DNA from 2 places in the Paenibacillus sp. FSL H3-0321 genome. Region 2 is predicted to be linked to the other one. Evidence: predicted binding sites of a transcription regulator. Region 2 holds the regulator's gene; the other holds the start of a gene.
What was found. Region 2 encodes Rex, which represses fermentation and respiration genes when NADH is low (regulators of the CRP and FNR family bind a similar motif). Its sites were predicted from a motif close to TTGTGAAATATTTCACAA; they were not measured.

Region 1: the regulator Rex is predicted to act here: its motif matches at 3,136-3,153, upstream of qoxA (cytochrome aa3 quinol oxidase subunit II).

What each region holds. Positions count from the first base shown of each region.
Region 1 covers NZ_JBBODH010000001.1:5,338,339-5,346,368, reverse strand. The annotation lists gene MHI45_RS23915 (MFS transporter) at 1-857, opposite strand, end outside; gene MHI45_RS23910 (TetR/AcrR family transcriptional regulator) at 1,010-1,627, shown strand; gene MHI45_RS23905 (polysaccharide deacetylase) at 1,763-2,893, opposite strand; gene qoxA (cytochrome aa3 quinol oxidase subunit II) at 3,399-4,415, shown strand; gene qoxB (cytochrome aa3 quinol oxidase subunit I) at 4,459-6,402, shown strand; gene qoxC (cytochrome aa3 quinol oxidase subunit III) at 6,399-6,995, shown strand; gene qoxD (cytochrome aa3 quinol oxidase subunit IV) at 6,997-7,290, shown strand; gene MHI45_RS23880 (methyl-accepting chemotaxis protein) at 7,543-8,030, opposite strand, start outside.
Region 2 covers NZ_JBBODH010000001.1:1,451,322-1,459,351, forward strand. The annotation lists gene MHI45_RS06380 (hypothetical protein) at 1-592, opposite strand, end outside; gene MHI45_RS06385 (cell wall elongation regulator TseB-like domain-containing protein) at 776-1,294, opposite strand; gene MHI45_RS06390 (amidohydrolase) at 1,356-2,657, opposite strand; gene MHI45_RS06395 (redox-sensing transcriptional repressor Rex) at 2,644-3,339, opposite strand; gene dinG (ATP-dependent DNA helicase DinG) at 3,425-6,286, opposite strand; gene MHI45_RS06405 (hypothetical protein) at 6,403-7,044, opposite strand; gene panD (aspartate 1-decarboxylase) at 7,158-7,541, opposite strand; gene panC (pantoate--beta-alanine ligase) at 7,534-8,030, opposite strand, start outside.

The DNA.
Region 1 (8,030 bases), 3.9 Mb from region 2:
GAGGTCAGCAGTGAGATATTCATCAGCCCCGCACCAACAAAAAGCATAGTCAACGTTGCACCGTTGAACGGGGGAATTCTCAGCAGCGACAACGGGAGCATCGGCTCCTTCCCTTTCCACTGTGTGAGGAAAAAGAAGACGAGAAACAGAACCCCTGCAGCCAGCAGTAGCAGCGTCATCCGGGAGTTCCAGCCATAGTCCTGAACTTTAATCAGCGCATAGGTAATAAAAAACATCGCCCCGGTTATTCCCAATGTTCCGCCATAATCAATGGATCGGCCTGCGGTGTCATCTCTGGATTCCTGTATAAACAGACAAGTAAGCACCACGCTCAGCACCCCCAGCGGCACATTGACAAAAAAGATCCATTGCCAGTTCAGATTTTGCGTAATAATCCCGCCAAGTGCCGGCCCGCTCGCAGCCGCAACGCCTGAAACGGCCCCCCATATGCCGATGATCAAGCCATGCATCTCCTTTGGAAAGGTTGTGGTTGTCAGCGGAATGGTAACCGGAACAATGATGGCCCCCGCAAGTCCTTGAAGGACTCTTAATCCAATGAGCATCCCAAGTGAAGAAGCAAAGCCCGCGAGCAGCGAGGTCAAAGTAAACAGCACCACACCGGTGATAAATATTTTCTTCCGTCCGAATTGATCAGCCAGTCTTGAAGCCGTGAGAATAAATACAGCAAACGCCAGGTTATAACCATTCATCACCCACGAAATTTGCGATACGCTGCCGCCAAATTGCCTCGTCATTTCAGGCAAGGCAATATTTATAATCGTCGTATCCAGCAGCGCCATGAAGAAACCCAGAACAATTGCCGTAAAAGAAAAAGCCCTACGCATTCTGATGCTCAATTTCATCTCTCCTTATATGTGAACTTTAGTTCATGTTTGAATTATATGAACTAGAGTTCATGTTTGTCAATAACAAATTTGAACTGTAGTTCAACTTTTATTGACAGTCAAATACCGCTCCTCTACAATCGGTTATAAGGGGGGCTTTAACCATGAGTGAAATGGAAGACAAGACAAGAACGCCGCGGCAGGACCGCAGCATCAAGACCAAGGAAGCCATCGTTCAAGCCGCCATGAGGCTTTTCTCGGAGAAGGGCTACCATCAGACCAATACGAAGCAGATTGCTGCTGCAGCGGGTGTATCCACCGGCAGCTTCTATTCCTATTTCATAGATAAACGGGCCGTATTTATCGATGTGCTTAAGAATTACAGTGAAGCGCTGCTGGCAAGGATAGAAGCCTACATGTCCGAGATTAACATTCAGAGCCCTGACAAGTATGCACTGCTGAGCCATCTGGTAGACAGCCTCATCCTCTCGCACGAGGTCTATACCGGATTCCACAAGGAACTGTCTATTATGTATCTCAGCGACGGGGGTATCAAAGAGCTGATGGACGCACAGTATGAAGTCGGACGTGTCCTAACGCTCCAGTATCTGCAAATGGGTAAGGATGAGCTTAAGATCACAGATTTGGAAGCCGCTGCCTTCCTTGTATTCGAATCCATCAGTGCCATAGTGGATGTCATCGCCTTTTCCTCCCATCGTATTGGAACGGACAGAATAAAGACCGAGCTTGTCAGTATGCTCGTAGGGTATTTGTACATATGACAAGGCTATGCTGTCGGGCCTCCAAATACAGCCCCCTGAAACCACCGCGCAGCACAAAAAAGCGGCTTAAGCAGAAAACAATCTGCTTAAGCCGCTTTTTACACTCTTTCTACATCTTGCCGTAAACGCTGACGATCAGCGCTTATCCTTCCAGAAATTCAGCGGCTCCATATCCTTCGTAATAATCTCAAAGGTATAGCCTTCCTTCTTCAGTGTTTTGAGTACGTCCGGCAGCACTTTCAGTGTAGCTTTCTGATCATGCATCAGGATAACAGGATTGCTGTTGGACTTTTGCAGTTTATGGACCTGTTCCATAACCGTATTATAGATCCTGGCGCTGTTCTCCTTGTATTTCCAGTCGTTCGAGTCCACATTCCAATCCCACAGATGGAAACCCTGGCTCAGCACTCTGTCCCTGAAGGATTTAGTGAAATAAGGTTTACTTCCGTACGGCGGACGGATCAGTGTTGTGCTGGAGCCGGTGATCTTCTTCAGCACTGCATTATCAGCTGACATTTCGGCAAGTGCTGCACCCGGAGAAGCATAAAACTTCTCTTTGCGGTGAGTCATGCCGTGGAGTGCGAGTCCGTGGCTTTCCTCTTCAATTCGTTTCACTGCCGATGGATACCGGTTCATATTGGGTCCAAGCATAAAAAAGGTCGCCTTTACCTCATTTTCGCCCAGAATATCCAGCAGTTGCGAAGTCGTTGCCGACGGTCCGTCGTCAAAGGTAAGATACACTATCCTCCCTTGCTTGCCCGGGGTTGTCTCCGGAGCCGGCTTTGCGCTGACAATCGGCTTTAATTCGCTCTTGAATTGGCTTACGAACGCCGCATCATCCAAAGCCGCCGATGTATCCCGCACTCTTAGTAAATATTTATCCGGCTCAAAGGTTATCATATACCCAAGATAAGTACTTATCCGCAGCGGAACCATCAGCGATCCATTCTGCACAAAGGTACTTATTGGAACAATGGTATCATTCTGGAGTTTGGCGCCTCCGTCATTTTTGAGCAGTAAAAGGGATTTGCCGCCTCCGGCGATCTGAACCCCGTCCTGAAGCATGGAAATGTTCCACTTCAGCTTCTGTGCCAAAGCGCGTACTGGAACATAATAGTTACCTTTTACAGAAACAGCTTCTATTTCCGTCAGTGTGTCGTTCACACCAAGACGTAATGAGGCATTCGTTCCGGCTGCGATTGCCGTGTTCTGTAGAATACCAAAACATAAGAATAAAGACATGAATAACAGCATTGTTTTTTTCATTCGCACAAGCAGTAATCTCCTATCTATGTATATTTATCTATACTTTATCACACATAGATAGATTTGAATTTGAGAGATTGTAACCGCCCAAAGAATATCTTGTTACTTTTTCACAGTGACAAAAGACATATTCTTAATATTTATCAAAAAATCGCAACAATCGTCGAAAGCTGTCGCGGCCGCAAAAAGCGGTTAAAATCAGGCTTTATTGCTAAAATTAATTGTGACGAAATTAGTAACATTTGTGAAAAAGTGAACAAAATTTGAACAACCTTAAAATTACCTTAAACCGCACCACTACAGTGATCTTTGTCATACCTTACGACATTTGTAACAATTCGATCACACATATTTAACTTGTTCGCCATTATTAAGGCCTTATGTGGATTTAATGTTAAAATATGTATTTTGCATTATGGGTAAGTAGTTCTTACTATAGATACAGGTTAATGTTTATTGGCTAATGAACGGCAATGAAAAGAAGTATTGAAGGAAGGAGTTCTATATGAAAAAAAAGGGTCCGTTATACGCTTTGTTCCTCAGCCTAATCCTTCTTCTGCCGGGATGCAGTTCGCTCACCGTTCTGAATCCGAAGGGTCCGGCCGCACGCACTTTATCTGACACCATCATCCTGTCCATTCTGGTGATGATCGGGGTCCTGGCAGTTGTCTACATCTTATATATATTCGTACTGGTGAAATACCGGGCGAAAAAAAGCAACGAAGGTTACATTCCAGAACATGAGGAGGGCAACAAGGTTCTCGAAGCCATCTGGATTATTATCCCGATTATCATCGTAACCTTTTTGTCAGTAGTGACTGTAAAATCAACCCATGCGGTTGAGAATGTCGCGGAGGAATACAAGGACCAGAAGCCTTTGGTTATTTACGCCTCTTCCTCCAACTGGAAATGGCATTTCAGCTATCCTGAGGAGGGAATTGAAACCGTAAACTACGTCAATTTCCCGATTCACCGTGCGGTAGAGTTCAGACTGTACTCTTTCGGCACCATCACCAGCTTCTGGATTCCACAGCTTGCCGGACAGAAGTACGCGATGAGCGACATGCTTACAAAACTTAATCTCTCCGCCGACACCGCAGGTTCATTTATCGGCAAGAACTCGAACTTTAGCGGTAAAGGCTTCGCCCACATGGAATTCGAGGCGCTTGTGATGAGCGACAAAGAATATGCCGAATGGGTCAAAGAGGTTAAGGATACCGCGCCTAAGCTTACGGAGGATGATTTCAAAGGCCTGCTGGCTGCCGAACATCTTGGACGCAAAACCTATTCCTCCACCCATTTGGAGTTCAGCCCGCCGCCGGGAGACCATAGCGAGCATATGAGCGGCGATGGTACGGAAATGGATATAGATAACGGAAATATGGATCATCAGGATAACAAGGACATCCACCCTTCTCCTGAACCGTCCAGCCAGACCGAATTTGACAGCGAGCCCAACCCTGAGGTGAATGAGCCGCTTCCAAGCTCACCTGTAGAAGAACACACACACGAGGGCCACTAACTCGTTCACAGTTTAATGTAACAACCTGAAAGGAGCTACCCTAATGGATTTAGACAAATTTAAGGTTCACGGCGAACCCCTGATATATGGAGCAATGATCAGTATCGCTCTTGCGACCATCGGGATTCTCGTTGGGCTTACCTATTTCAAGAAATGGGGATACCTCTGGCGCGAATGGCTTACAACTGTAGACCATAAGAAGATCGGGGTTATGTATATCCTGGCCGCACTGCTTATGCTGTTCCGCGGCGGTGTTGACGCCATGATGATGCGTCTGCAAACGGCAGCGCCGGAAATGAAATTCCTCGATGCCCAGCATTATAACGAGGTCTTTACCACCCATGGTCTGATCATGATTCTGTTCATGGCCATGCCGTTTATCATCGGTTTAATGAACGTGATTATCCCACTGCAGATCGGCGCGCGAGATGTGGCCTTTCCGCGGCTGAACGCGGTCAGCTTCTGGCTCTTCTTCATGGGAGCTATGCTGCTTAACATTTCGTTCGTAATCGGCGGCTCGCCGGATGCCGGGTGGTCGGCTTACTTCCCGCTAGCGAGTCTGGAATTCAGCCCTACGGTCGGTAATAACTATTACTCCCTGGCGCTGCAGATTTCCGGTATCGGGACACTGATCACAGGCGTTAACTTCATCGTGACGATTCTTAAAATGCGTGCACCAGGCATGACGCTGATGAAGATGCCAATGTTCACCTGGTCCGTACTGATTACGAACATTATTATCGTATTTGCCTTCCCTGTGCTGACTGTGGCACTTGCCCTGATGATGTTCGACCGGCTGTTTGGCTCTCAATTCTTCACGATGGCTAACGGCGGGATGGATATGCTCTGGGCCAACCTGTTCTGGGTGTGGGGACATCCGGAGGTATATATCGTTATTTTGCCGGCATTCGGTATTTACAGCGAAATTATCGCCACCTTCTCCAAAAAGAATTTGTACGGCTACACTTCCATGGTCGTCAGTATGCTGCTTATCTCCCTGCTGTCCTTCCTGGTATGGGCTCACCATTTCTATACCATGGGCCAAGGGGTTATGGTCAACAGCTTCTTCTCCATAACAACTATGGCGATAGCTGTGCCTACCGGGGTTAAGATATTCAACTGGCTGTTCACCCTCCGAAAAGGGCGAATAACCTTTACGACCCCGATGCTGTACACATTGGCTTTTATCCCGATCTTCACTATCGGCGGGGTTACCGGCGTTATGCTGGCGATGGCCAGTGCCGATTATCAGTATCATAATACGATGTTCCTGGTTGCGCATTTCCACTACGTGCTGATTCCGGGCGCCGTGTTCGCCGTTATCGCCGGGTTCCATTACTGGTTCCCTAAAGTATTCGGCTTCCGCCTGAATGAACGTCTGGGCAAACATGCCTTCTGGTGGATTATTATATCCTTCAATGTCACCTTCTTCCCACTGTTCTTCCTGGGACTAATGGGTATGACCCGTCGGATGTACACCTACTCAGAAGAGACCGGCTTTGGTCCGCTGAATATGCTCTCCTTCGCCGGTGCTGTCGGCCTGGCGATCGGATTTGTTATTCTGGTCTACAACATCTACTGGAGCACACGCTACATGCCAAGAGACACAACAAGCGATCCATGGGATGGCCGTACACTGGAATGGGCTACACCAAGTCCGATTCCTGCTTATAACTTTGCAATTGTGCCAAAAGTTCAGACGCGTGATGCCTTCTGGTCCGCGAAGCAGGATAATATTCCGCTCTTTGAAGATAAAATCACTAAAATCCATTTACCAAACAATACCGGGAAGCCATTTATCCTGGGTGTAATCTTCTTCTTCCTGGGCTTCTTCCTAGTATTCAGCATGTGGATTCCTGCCATCGTGGCCGGAATAGGCATCATCATCATGCTGGCTGCCATGTCCTTTGACCGGGATCACGGCTTCTACGTTTCAGCTGAAGAAGTTATTGCTACTGAAAAGAAACTGCGGGGTGAGACTGTATGAAAATAGATGCGTCCAAGCCGCTGGAATATTCAACAGAGGAGAACAGCAACAAGATTTTCGGTTTCTGGGTATTTCTCGGAGCTGAAATTCCGCTCTTCGCCACTTTATTCACCGTTTATTTAGTAATGGTCGACCGTTTCGCCAGCGGACCAAGCGGAAGCGAGCTGTTTGAAATCGGCCCGGTGCTGATTGAAACCTTCCTGCTCCTATCGAGTTCGTTCACGATCGGGCTTGCGATCCATGCTATGCGTCACGGCTACAAGAAGGCCATGATGGTCTTTATGGCAATCACACTGCTGATGGGCCTCGGCTTTATCGGCATAGAAATTGATGAGTTCTTCACCTATGTTCATGAAGGGGCTACACTGCAAACCAGTGGATTCCTATCCAGTCTCTTCGTATTGCTCGGCACGCACGGTGCCCACGTCAGCTTCGGCTTCCTGTGGGGCGCAGCGATTATGATCCAGATCTGGCGTCAGGGCATTAATCCGGCTACCGCCAATAAAGCCTTTATCTTCTCGCTGTTCTGGCATTTCCTGGACGTTGTCTGGATCTTTATCTTCAGCTTCGTCTACCTGAAAGGACTGATGTGACATGATGAAGCAACTGTTCCCAATTCGCCATGTGATGGGTTATCTGGCCTCTCTGGTCCTTTCTGCCGCTGCGCTGGTTGTCATCTATGGTGATCTGTCCGATGGGGCAAATATGGCGGTTCTGCTGATTACAGCCCTTATCCAGGCTTCTCTGCAGCTCTTCGTATTCATGCACATCGGGGAATCCGCAGATACCAAGAAAGAGCTTTATATCAATATCGCTTACGCTTTGTTCGTCGGATTGGTTACCATCTTCGGAACCCTGTTCATCTTCGTATGGGGCTGGTACGCTTAAGAACAAGATAAGCTGGACAACACATTCAGGTCCACTCCGGTCATCCGATCCGGGGCGGGCCTTTTTTTTGTTTTGCAGGATGTTCACAAAAAACACAAATCGCAATCTCAGATGTCTTTCAGTTAGCGCTGGTGAGTGGCTCCGGCGAAGAAATGAACATTCGGCCATATATAAAAAGGAGAGGCCGCCGGAACGTGAAAGTTCCGGTGGTCTCTCCTTATGTAGCCTGTATCTGCTGCTGCAGCTCTGTATTTAGAGTTTGAACTTGGCCAGTTCCTTCTGCAGGTCCTCGGCAAGTGTGGCAAGATACTGGGCAGAAAGCGACATTTCCCCCATCGCCGACAATTGTTCCTCACTGGCAGCGCTTGTATCCTGCACTTCCCCCGCGCCTTTGCGGGAAATCTCATTGGCCTGCTCCATGGCCTGTGATACAGCCTGAGATTCCTGTGAGACATGCCCGACAGCCGCTCTGATGCCCTCCGTCTGCCGGACGGCATCATTAATTGAATGCTGTATTTCCTCAAACGCCTGCGAGACCACTTCACTCTGCGCAAGACCCTCTGATACCAGTTGTGTTCCCAGTGCCATTGAATCTACCGCACTGGCGGTTTGCTGCTGAATGTCAGTTATGATTCCGGTAATCTGCAGCGAGCTTCTTCCTGTAGCCTCCGCCAGCTTGCGGATCTCTCCGGCAACAACAGCGAAGCCCCGGCCATGCTCTCCGGCTCTGGCCGCTTCGA
Region 2 (8,030 bases):
CCACCCCATGAATAAAATCAATATATTGCTTGGCAATGATGGTATCTTCGCCCGATTTTTTCTCACTTCTAATCATCTCATTGATCAGTTCGACGATATCTGTCCATTGCAGACTTAAAAATTGATAACCAGTATCATATATCAGCTTGTATTTAGTTAAGGTGACGCCATAGACTGGCACACCCGCATCATGGGGAAAATTGTTCGGATCCAAATAGGCGGCAAGCTGGCTGCACACTTCCTGAGCTTTTGCATACAGCCCTGCGCTCTTTGCTTCGATCACAATAACCAGTTTTTTGCGGTTTCCCTGGAACAAGGACAACGTAATATCGCGCCTTATTTTATGTACTCCTGCCGCAAGCATTTCTGCGTCCACCTGAACAAAATCATAATCTTCTTTGAAAGCCGGAGTGTCCCCGGGGTTCCGGCGGTTTAACTCTCTTAGCAGCAACCGGATCAACTTTGGATACCTTGAAAAAAGGTAGGCAAGCCCTTTCGTTTGTTTGGTCTCCGTATCCCCGTTTATCAAATCAAAAAAGGTAGATTGGTAGTCCGTTCTGCCTTCCTGGTAAAGCCTCATCATCGTTTTCAAACGTATCTCTCCACCTGTTCAAGGAACATGTAATTTAATCCTCAGAATCACTGTTTCATTCCAATGATAATATAAATTTTACAAAATGTCAGAGTTATCCTTTATAAAAAACCGCCTTAAAGCAAAAAAAGCGGACCAGCGCTGTCCGCTTTGTCCGCTTTTTTTGTTATTGCAAGCCTGCCTCTACTTACTCGGCAAAGTATATCCATCACCGATTGCTGTACCATCCGCAAAACGAAAGAACTTGTAATAATAACGTCCTTCCTGCTTGTAAAAAAGCTGCCAGGCATATTCTCCATTATATACACCCGGAAGCAGCCGTTTAATATCGATGCCGGGCAGCTGGGAGGCTATAATGGAGCGGATTTGCTTCTCCGAGGTTCCTTTGGCCAGCTCTTCCGCATAAACTCCGTTATCGCCGCCGGCCGGCTTGCCGTCCACGGTGAACCGTACCCACACCATCAGATCCGTACCGGCTTTATTTTTCCCCGTCAGCACCCAGTACACCGAATTTTCGTCCCATACCGATTTCTGCGCCTTGGATATCTCAGTAAGTCCCGCCCGGGTCTTGGCAACTTCTTTGGCCGCGCTGCGTTCATTCCATTGGTCCTTCATGATATAGGCATAAAATTGGCTTAGACCGAACAGAATGAGCAGAAACAGAGCGATCCCCAGCAGAAGCCATTTTTTCCTTTTCCTCAAAATGCAGCTTCCTTTCCTTAATATATGAAACGTTATAAATTCAACTGCGGCGGCAGTCGTATTAACGCTTCAGCAGCCCTTCAAAAGTTTCTTGCGCCTTGCGGCGGATTTTTTCCTCGTCCAGCGTCAGGCACTGACCATGCTTCACAACCTGCTTGCCGTTCACCCAGACATGCTCTACATCCTTGGCGCTGGCCGAATACACAGCGTGGGAGAGCAAGTCGCTATGCGGCAGTAAATGAGGCTGGTCGATATCAATTGCAATAAAATCAGCCTTCATCCCCGCTGCAAGACGTCCGACCTGGTTCAGGAAGACCGATTCCGCCCCGTATTGCGTGGCCATCAGCAGCGCTTCCGGTGCCGGAACTGCGGTAGGATCGCCGCTGACTCCCTTATGGATCAGTGCTGCAAGCCGCATTTCCTCGAACATATCGAGATTATTGTTGCTTGCCGCCCCGTCCGTACCCAGCGAAACTTTGACTCCGGCTCTCAGCAGCTCAGGCACCCGTGCAACCCCGCTGGCCAGCTTCAGGTTACTTCCCGGGTTGTGGGATACACCCACCTTGTGGCGGGCGAGGATTTCGATCTCCTCATCGTTCAGGTGGACACCATGGGCGATTAAGGACGGGCGGGTGAACATCCCCAGCTTCTCCAGGTGCGCTACAGGACGCAGGCCGTAATCAGCGGCATTCTGCTCCACTTCACGCAGCGTTTCCGACATATGCGTATGCATCGGCAGGTCCAGGTCATGTGCCGCCTGCACGAACCGCATGAAAAAGTCCGGAGGACAAGTATACGGGGCATGCGGTGAAATCATGGATGTAATTCTGCCGTCAGCCTTGCCGTGCCAGTTGCGGGCGAACGCAACAGCTTCCGCAAGCTTCTGGTTCTGCACCTCTTCAGGACATAGACCAATAACACCTCGCATCAGCACCGCACGGATACCGGAATGTTCGACCACCTCGGCCACCCGGTCCATATGATCATACATATCCAAAAAGGTGGTTGTGCCGCCTTTCAGCATCTCCAGAACGGATAAGGAAGTGCCCCAGTAGACATCATCTCCGGTAAACTTCTCCTCCATCGGCCACATTTTCTCCTGCAGCCAGGCTTGAAGGACCATATCATCCCCGTAGCCGCGCAGCAGCGACATCGCAGCATGGCCATGGGTGTTGACCAGACCCGGCATGAACAGCAGCCGGCTGCCGTCGAGCGTCACTGTGCCTTCTTCAATAACGGGCTTCTCTTCCCCTATGTATGTGATCAAATCATTTTCTATAGTCATATAACCGCTCAAGACAGGCTTCTCGCTTCCGGGAACCAGAAAACGTCCGTTTGCAATTACCATCTTATTGCTGCTCATCTGTAATTCCTTCCTTTCCATCATGTAAATAATACGCCAGACTTTGCAGGTCAGTCGTAAAGTCGGCAGCATGAATCCGGATGGTTGCAGGTGTCTTCAGAATGACCGGTGCAAAATTCAGGATCGCCTCGATGCCCGATTCTACCAGAATATCAGCCACATTCTGTGCTTCGCTGTCCGGTACAGTGATGATCCCGATCCGGATTCCCTGATCGCGGATGGTCTGACCCAGCTCTTCCATCGGCTGTACCGTAAGAGAGTTGATCTTTTGTCCAATCTTGGGAGCGTAAGAATCAAATACAGCGGTGATTTTCATAGTATCCTTCAGATAAGCATTGTAATTGGACAAGGCATGACCGAGGTTACCGGCACCCACCAGGGCCACGTTGATTTGTTGATCCAGTTTCAGAATGTGACGGATCTTTTCGATGAGATAAGACACGTCATATCCAATGCCTTTTCTGCCGAAATCACCAAAATAGGCCAGATCCTTACGAATCTGTGCCGGATTAAGGTCCAGCTTCTGCCCGAGTTCCTGAGAAGAAACGGTTGAGATTTCACGCTTTTGGAGATCGTTCAGGAAACGCAGGTACACTGGGAGTCTGCGTACGACGGCCTCCGATATTTTATCCGATTTCATGTTTTCTCCTCCTAATTTAGAATTGCACTGACGCGATATCATATGACAACCACGTGCAGTGCCCGCTCCGCGAACGGGACACAGCCTATGGTACAAAGAGATGGAAAAATTCATAAACAATGACAGATTAGGAAACGCCGCCCTCTTCAAGCCATTCCGCAATCCGCGGAACCATCTGATCGGTAAGCATGTGCTCCATCTTCGGACCAGGGAGTGAATACAGGAAGTACTTCCCGTAATAAGCTTCGATGACCCTGGTATCATATACAATAACAATTCCCCGGTCCTGCGCAGTGCGGACCAATCGTCCAAAACCCTGTTTGAACCGGATCACTGCTTGTGGAACAGACATTTTCATAAAAGGATTCTTCTTCTGGGCCTGCAGAAGCTCCGCCTTTGCCTCGGCCAGCGGATGATTCGGCGGCTGAAACGGCAGCCTTACAATCGCAAGACAGGTCAGCGCCTCGCCAGGGATGTCGACTCCTTCCCAGAAACTGCTTGTTCCAAGCAATACCGATGCAGAGCTGTCCTGAAAACGCCGGATCAGCTTGCTGCGGCTGCCTCCTTCCACACCCTGGCCCAGAACCGTAATGTCCTGGGAAGCCAAGGCCTCTTTCAGCGGATCATAAACCTGGCGCAGCATTTTGTAGGAGGTGAACAGCACCAGCATCCGCCCCTTGGTCGCCGCCGCCGCTTCAGCCAGCGAATGCACCAGCTTGTCTACAAAACGCGCATCGCCTACGCTGCCCTTAACACTGGGGAAATCGCGCGGGATGACAAGTAGCGCCTGTTCACGGTACTTGAACGGTGAAGGCAGCAGCGCTGTCATGAGTCGCCCTTGCTCTGAGGCTTCAGAAAGACCAAGGTTGTCAATCATGAACTGAAAGGACTTGTCGACCGATAACGTGGCCGAGGTCAGCACTATGCTCTTCTTCTTGTCGAAGAACAGATCCTTGAGCTGGCTGCTTACATCGACAGGCACGGCGTATAGCTGAAGCGACTTGCCCCGGTAGTTGCCGCTCCCTTCCATCCAGTACACGATATTATCGTCACTGAGACCCATAAAGAAACGGATTTGTTCCCGGATGGATGCCAAATCCTTGAACAAGCCTCCGATATCGGTCACCAGGCTGTCTGAAGACGACTGACTCTCCGTATCGCGCATCTCGCTGAGCATTTTGTCACCTCTGCGGATGATGTCGCTCAGGGCTAAGTGCAGCGTATTCTCCAGCGCCGCCAGCTCTTCCCAATCTTTGGGCTTGCTGCCGGGAAGCAGGCGTGTGACCAGCTGGCCGGCTTCACCTGCCGCTGCATCGCTTCGTTCGGGCAATAGACCGAACAGCTTGTCGCTCAGTGTATCCCAAGTTTCCTTTACGGTAAGCAGATCGGGATAGATTTTATCGATTACGCCGCTCCACTCCGAAGCCTGCTCACTGCCCGAGGACTGCAGAGTCTGGCGCAGTGCCGGCAGCTGGCCGCTGCGGCTGTCTTTATACAGCCTTGTAAGCGTATGAGCTACCGTGAAATACTTCATTTGCATACCCAGATGCTTGCCGGCCACATCCTCCAAATGATGGGCCTCGTCAATGACAAGATGCTCATAAGCCGGAAGCAGCTGGTGCCCGGCCTTGACGTCTGCGAATAGCTTAGAGTGATTGGTAATGACCACATCGGCAATCCCTGCTTCATGTTTGGCCCGGTGGTAGTAGCATTTGCGGAACCACGGACAGGAACGGCCCAGACAGGAATCGGTATCACTGGCTACCGTCTCCCAGAAATCCCCGCCGCGACCGCTCAAATTCAGCTCCTCATCGTCACCCGATTCCGTCTGGGTCAGCCATACGATCATTTGCGCTGCCGTAAGCGCTTCTTCCCGGGGACTTACGAAGTCCTTTTTATTTATTTTATGTTCAAACTTGCGCAGACACAAATAGTGCCCTCTCCCCTTGAATATCGCAGCCTTAAACGGGAAAGGCACAACACTGGTCAGAAGCGGGATATCGCGTTCGCGCAGCTGATCCTGAAGGTTGATAGTATGGGTGCTGACCATAACCTTCTGTCCGGTACGAACGCTCTGATAAATGGCCGGCAGCAGATAACCGAGCGATTTGCCGGTACCCGTGCCCGCCTCGATCAGCAGATGCTTGTCCTCCTGAAGGGCCGTATTCACTTCGCCAATCATGATCTCCTGGGCTTCCCGGCTCTCATATTGCGGAAGCGTATCCTTAAGCCGTTTGGTTACCTCTGCCATATAATCCTCAAAGGATACATTCTCCACAGGATTGCCAACACCTTCTTCTCTTGGAGGCGCCAGCTCAGTCCAGTCGCCTACAGCCAGTGCAAGCTGACGGTGAAAATTCAGCTCTCCTTCCGGCTGGAAGGTCTCCATCTCGCGCTCCCGCAGCAGGCCGTCAAAATACCAGGCCAAGTCACTGTCTTCATCGGCAAACAGCTCGTTAAGCCGCTGAATGGTCAGCAGAGGCAAACTATACAGCTCTTCCAGACATTTAAGCAACACAATCGCTGTAGCTTCTGCGTCACTATCCGCCTGGTGCGGACGGTCATGCGTGATGCCAAAATGGTTACTTACCGCACCCAGCTGATAGGTCGTAAGGGACGGAAAGCATATTTTAAGGAAATCGATCGTATCCAGAATCCGTCCCTGAAACGGCAAATAGCCGCAGCGGTCTAAAGCATTCTGCAAAAAATGGAAATCAAAAGCAACATTATGTCCAACAAGCACTACATCGTCAAGCAGCGGGACGAGCTCCATCATCATCTCATCCAGCTCTGGCGCATCCTTCACATCTTCATCGGTGATGCCGGTCAAGCCCGTAATAAAAGGAGGAATCGGTGTTCCGGGCTTGACGTAAGAACCATACACCCGGGAGATGGACCGGTCTTCTTCTATAATGGCAAGGCCAACCTGGATGATCTCACCCACAGATTGGGTTCCCGTAGTTTCAAAATCAAGCACGGCAAATTTCATTATAAGTTCTATTCCCTTTCACTTGAGACTCTTTATCAGCATAACAGAAGTTACGAAAAAAGGCGATGCACACCGCTTGTTGAAGTGGATGCATCGCTTAAATGAGTGGGCTATGATTACAAAAGCGAAACAAGCTGATTTCCGAATTGCAGCTTTCCTCCCCGCCTGCGGCAGACCTCCAGATTGACATTCGGTTCCGGGAGTGCCGGGTCATGAAGCAAAGAAAGGCTGAACAGCTCCCTTGCCTCATTGAAGCGTTCCTGGGAAGCTCTGATGCACCCCAGCGCATTGTAGATCATCGCCTTCAGCTTGTTCTCGCGAATCAGCGCAAGCATATGATCCAGATGCCCCCATGCGGTCTCCCCGTCGCCCTCCTGCAGATAGGCCATGGCCAAATACAGGCGGGCCGCCAGACTGTCGGGGTGCTGCGCAATAACTTCCTTAAATTGATCAATACACTTCCGGTACATCAACAGCTTGTAGTAGCCCTGCCCTCTGACAAAAGAATCCATGGCAAGCTCTGGCGCTTCCTGCTGCGGTATCTCTTCGTCCGGCTGTGGCGGAAATTCCGCGTGTTCCCGGAAATGACTCAGCTTCTCGGCAAAGGCGAGCCACTCGTCCATAACCTCATCACTAAGCCGGTGAAGCATATTGTACTTGCATAAAAGATCATCCCGGCGGGTACCCTCCGAAGTAGGGTAATCCGTGGCGATCTCCTGAAGCATCTTATTCATCTCAGCAAATAATTGTTGAAACATGGGACATCCCCCCCTTACTGAAAATGAAATCAGCCTAAGCTTGCCTGCCTTCATTTTTCGCAAGTGGGGGGCTCTTCATCCCTGCCATTGATTACATGGCTTAGGTCCGGTGATTAAGCAATCGTAGCATGAATCTCATGATCGGCCAGCTTCACCGGCTTGTTCTCGCCATCGACAAAAACTACAGTTGGTTTATGCCCTGCCAGTTCTTCGGCGGACAGCATCGCGTAGGAGATGATGATGACAGTATCCCCCGGCTGAACAAGCCGGGCCGCCGCTCCGTTCAGACAAATGACGCCGCTGCCGCGTGGTCCCGGAATGACGTAGGTTTCCAGCCGGGAGCCGTTATTGTTGTCGACAATCTGTACCTTTTCGTTCTCGAGCAAATCTGCTGCTTCCATCAGGTTCTCGTCGATGGTGATACTGCCCACATAATTCAAATTGGCTTCGGTAACCGTTGCCCGGTGTATTTTGGATTTCATCATATGTCTAAACAAGGGTCGCAACCTCCTTGGGATTAAATACATTATTGTCAATCAGACGGGTTCTGCCAAACTTCACGGCAAGTGCAATAATGATTTCGCCGTCAGCATCACTCAGCAATGAAGCACCATCTAGCGTCTCCAGGCCCGGGAAGGTCAATATTTCCGCATAATCAATGACGGCAAGCGGAGAAGCTGAAATGACTGACACCAGCAGTTTCCGGGCATCTTCAACCGTCCGGACCTTACCTTCTTCCATGGCTTGGCGAACTTCACGCAGCGAACGGGACAATACCAGAGCCTGGCTGCGTTCCTCTGCACTTAAATACACATTGCGTGAGCTAAGCGCGAGTCCGTCGCCTTCACGGATGATCGGGCAGGCCACGATTTCAACATTCATATTCAGGTCAGCTACCATCCGGCGCAGAACCGCCACTTGCTGGGCATCCTTGAGTCCGAAAAAGGCGTAATCGGGCTGTACCATATTGAACAGCTTGCTTACGA